Regions from separate parts of the Microbacterium sp. LWH12-1.2 genome, predicted to be linked through region 2. Evidence: riboswitches for the same ligand, from Rfam matches in the RefSeq annotation. Region 2 holds a riboswitch; the other holds the start of a gene.
What was found. A riboswitch is a leader RNA that binds a small molecule or an ion and turns the genes downstream of it on or off. The one in region 2 is predicted to bind FMN.
Positions count from the first base shown of each region.

Region 1 (2,192 bases), 430 kb from region 2:
AGCGTCGTCACGCAGAGTGCCAGGACGTCGACGGATTTCTTCACCGCCACGACGGCGAAGCTGTTGGCCGCCGGACAGCGCGCAGGGGTCGGGCATCACGTGGCCCTCTCGATCGTCGGCGTCGATCGTGCACCCCACGCGTACTACGCAGGCAAGCTCGCGCAGGAACAGGCCGTGCAATCCGGCCAGACGCCCTGGACGATTCTGCGGGCGACGCAGTTCCACGACTTCGCGGCACAGATGCACCGACGCGCCGCTGTCGGGCCGCTGCATCTCGCGGTGCGGATGCGCACGCAGCCCGTTTCGGTCATCGAGGTCGCGCAGCGGCTCGTGGACCTCGCCGAAGCGGCACCGGCGGGTCGCGCGCGCGACCTCGCCGGCCCGCGTGAGGAGGATCTCGTCGAGATGATGAGGTCGTGGGCGCGCCACACCGGCCTCACCGGGTGGATGCCGGCGATCGCCCTTCCCGGCGCGTTCGGACGTGCGATGCGAGACGGCAGTCTGCTTCCCGATGATGATGCCGACCGGGGAACGGTGACGTTCTCGGACTGGCTCACCTCGCAGCCGCAGCGCTGATCACTGCGACGGTGTGTGAGCCGCCTGCATCGATCGGCCGGCTTCAGCCGATCGAGGACAGGCTCGCGAGGGTCTTCGCGACGGCATCCGCCAGTTCGCGGCCCTTCAGGTCGAAATGCCGGCCGAAGTAGTCCCGATGCTCCTGGTGCTCATGAAAGTGGTGCGGTGTGAGCACACCGGAGAACACGGGGACATCCGTCTCCAGCTGCACGCGCATCAGGGAGTCGACGACCGTGGATGCGACGAAGTCGTGACGGTAGATGCCGCCGTCCACCACGAGAGCGCAGGTCGCGATGGCGTCGTAGTCTCCGCTTCGCGCCAGCCGCTGCACGTGCAGGGGTATCTCGAAAGCACCGGGGACGCGGATCACCCGGACGTCTTCGAAGCCGAGCGACGCGAGCCGAGCGTCGAAGGATGCAACGGCCTGCTCCACGATCTCTGCGTGCCATTCGGCGGCGACGATGGCGATTCTGGACATGATGATCGTTCCTTTCGTCCTCTTCCATCCGGACTCTGACCGTCGGCCCCGGAATCGCACCAGGTCTGCAGGCTCCACCGTGGAGTCCGCTCGCGGGCTTCGCGGACGAGCCGCGTCACCGCCGGTGGGGAATCTCACCCCGCCCTGAGGACATACGGCACGAGATTACCAGTGCCGTTCTAGCGTGCCGGACCACTGCTCCGATTCCATCGGTACTCGGTCTCCGGGCGCCCGCGGGCGCCGTAGCGGGCCGAGCGGGCCAGGGTCCCCTCGGCGACAAGGTGCTCGAGGTAGCGTCGCGCCGCGACGCGCGACATGCCGAGCATCTCGCCGACCTCACTCGCCGAGAGCGCGTCGGAGGACCGCATCGCGGCAGTGATGCTCTCCAGAGAACCAGGGGACAGGCCTTTCGGGATCGGGATCGATCCGGTCGGCCTGGCTGCGCCGAGGAGAGCGTCGATCTCGGCCTGAGTCGCCTCTCCATCGGTCGACTGCGACTGCGCCCGGTAGACGCGATACTGCTCGAGGCGCTCTCGGAACGTCGCGAAGGTGAAGGGCTTCACCAGGTACTGGAAGACGCCGAGAGCAGCCATCTGACGCACGACTTCGGCATCTCTCACCCCGGTGATGGCGATGACGTCCACCGCGGCCGAGCGGGCGCGCAGTGTACGAAGGACGTCCAGGCCTGACCCGTCCGGCATCGTCATATCCAGGAGGACGAGATCGACCGGACGGCCGGCCGACTGGTCGAGCACGGCCGTCAGTGCCGCTCTGGCGCCTGTGCACTCGCCGACCACGGCGAACCCCGCGAGGCGTCCGATGTAGTCGCGGTGAAGTTCCAGGGTCAGGAGATCGTCGTCGACGAGAAGAGTGCGGATCATGCCTTCCTCCGGGCGGACGAGGCCGCGGGAAGCGAGATCAGGAACGTGGTCGGATCATCGGTGATCCGCACAGACCCGCCCGCCTCCGTGACGACCGATCGGACGAGCGCGAGTCCGACGCCGCGTCCCTGCACGCCGGACGGTTTCGTGGAGAAACCGTGGGTGAAGATCTGGTCGCGGAGACCCTCGGGCACTCCGGCGCCGCTGTCGGAGACTCCGATCAGCAACGAGCCCTCGTCGGTGCGGCTCAGGGACAC
Region 1 covers NZ_JBEGIJ010000001.1:764,388-766,579, forward strand. The annotation lists gene MRBLWH12_RS03510 (SDR family oxidoreductase) at 1-576, shown strand, start outside; gene MRBLWH12_RS03515 (6,7-dimethyl-8-ribityllumazine synthase) at 620-1,054, opposite strand; FMN riboswitch at 1,067-1,210, opposite strand; gene MRBLWH12_RS03520 (response regulator) at 1,234-1,935, opposite strand; gene MRBLWH12_RS03525 (sensor histidine kinase) at 1,932-2,192, opposite strand, start outside.
Region 1: it holds a riboswitch for FMN, as region 2 does, so the genes downstream of both, MRBLWH12_RS03515 (6,7-dimethyl-8-ribityllumazine synthase) here and ribD (bifunctional diaminohydroxyphosphoribosylaminopyrimidine deaminase/5-amino-6-(5-phosphoribosylamino)uracil reductase RibD) in region 2, are expected to answer to the same signal.

Region 2 (2,192 bases):
CGTGCCCTTGAACGATGTGTCCGCCGAGTCGCGCGCCGACCGGCATCGCCTTCTCGATGTTGACGCGGGTCCCGACCATTGCTCCGCCGATCGCGGCGACGTCGAGCGTCTGCTTCATCACGTCGGTGTCGAACGTCTCTGCTGTCGATCCCACGACGGTGAGGCACACGCCGGAGACGGCGATCGACTCGCCGTGCACCGCGTCCGCAGCTGCCTTCGGAGCCCGAACGGTCAGTCTCCAGCCGTCGCCGGCCGGTGCGATGGCGGTGATCTCGCCGATCTCTTCGATGATTCCGGTGAACATCAGCTGGCTCCTTCGTTCTCGTTCTTGTCCTCGCCGGAGGATGGCGTCGGGTGACCGACCGCCAGCACGTCGGCGCCGAGCGGCAACCACTCGTCGATCGTCAGGCGACGAGCCGCGGCGATCGTCGGGACGGCGATGTCGGTGAGCGCGAGGCGATGGCCGCCGAGCAGCACCGGTGCGAGGTAGACGAGAACCTGATCGACCAGGTCGGCCGCGATGAACGCGCTGGCGAGCGTCGGTCCGCCCTCGATGAACACTTTCTGGATGCCGCGGGCATGCAGATCTGCGACGACGACGTGCAGATCCCTGGTGTCGTAGAACAGGGGCTGGTGCGGGTGTCGGCGCAGTGCGGCGTCTGCCGGAGTGGTGCGTGAGCCGATGACGACGGGGACCGGCTGGTGCGGGTGGAGCGTCTCGCCGATGCGCGCGGTGAGGGCGGGGTTGTCGGCGATGACCGTGCCGGTGCCGACCACGATCGCGTCGGCCTCGGAACGTCGCCGGTGCACGTCGGCGCGGGCGGCAGGGCCCGTGATCCATTGACTCGTGCCGTCATCGGCGGCGGCGCGCCCGTCGAGGCTCTGCGCCCACTTCACCGTGATCTGCGGCCGTCCGAGTCGCTGAGCGGTCAGCCAGTCGGCGATGAGATCGCGGGCGGCCTCGGCCTGCTCGCCGGCATCCACAGACACACCGGCGTCGCGAAGTCTCTCCGCTCCACCGCCGGATTCGGCGCCGGGATCGGCTGCGGCGTAGACGACGCGGGAGATGCCCGCCTCGATGAGGGCGACGGAGCAGGGGCCGGTGCGCCCGGTGTGGTTGCAGGGTTCGAGCGTGACGACAGCGGTCGCTCCGTGAGCGGCACCAGGTGCGAGATGGGAGAGGGCATCGACCTCGGCGTGCGGCGTGCCCGCGCCGTGGTGCCAGCCCTCGGCGAGGACTTCGCCTGTGGGGGAGAGGATGACGGCGCCGACCTGCGGGTTCGCGCCGCGGGGGCCGAGGGAGGCGAGTTCGAGCGCGCGACTCATCGCCGTGCGTTCTGCCTCGTTCACTGCCATCCGTCTGTCCTTCGATGAGGCTCCGGGGGTGGCAGAAGACGCGCTGGCGCCTCGTGCTGCCTCCCATCCGGACTAGCGAGGTCTCCCTCGCATCACCGTCGGTCCCGGAATTTCACCGGGTCAGCGACTCGGTTTCCCTCGACGCTCGCGGACTGTCACCGCCGGTTCGGATTCTCACCGACCCCGGAGCACGTTGTTGCTCTGAGTGTAGTCAACGCGTCTGAATGGATTTCATTCCCGGGTATCGCGGTCATTTCAGCAGTCGTGACAGTCGGCGGTCGGCCAGAGGCTTGCCGCCGGTCTGGCACGTGGGGCAGTACTCGAGTGAGCGGTCGGCGAAGAACACACTGCGCACGGTGTCTCCGCAGACGGGACATGTCTCGCCCCTGCGGGCGTGCACCTGCATGCCTCGACGTTTGGCGTCCTTGAGGTCGGCCGGTGGTTTTCCGGATGCTTCGGCCACCGCATCCCGCAGAGTGGCCTGCATCGCTGCGAAGAGGCGTTCGATCTCTTCGGCATTCAGCTTCCCGGCGTTGGCGTATGGCGACATACGAGCCGCATGCAGGATCTCGTCGGAGTAGGCGTTGCCGATGCCGGCGATGACCGACTGGTCTCGCAGCAGTCCTTTGATCTGTGTCCGGCGACCCTCGAGCAGCCCCGCGAAGACGTCGAGGGTGAAGCTCGGATCGAGGGGGTCGGGTCCGAGTCGCGCGATCCCCGGAACGTCTTGCGGGTCGCGCACCACGTACACGGCGAGCGACTTCTTCGTGCCGGCTTCGGTGAGGTCGAAGCCGCTGCCGTCGTCGAGCGCGACGCGCAACGCGATCGGCGACTTC
Region 2 covers NZ_JBEGIJ010000001.1:332,751-334,942, forward strand. The annotation lists gene MRBLWH12_RS01490 (riboflavin synthase) at 1-304, opposite strand, end outside; gene ribD (bifunctional diaminohydroxyphosphoribosylaminopyrimidine deaminase/5-amino-6-(5-phosphoribosylamino)uracil reductase RibD) at 304-1,356, opposite strand; FMN riboswitch at 1,407-1,551, opposite strand; gene MRBLWH12_RS01500 (Fpg/Nei family DNA glycosylase) at 1,607-2,192, opposite strand, start outside.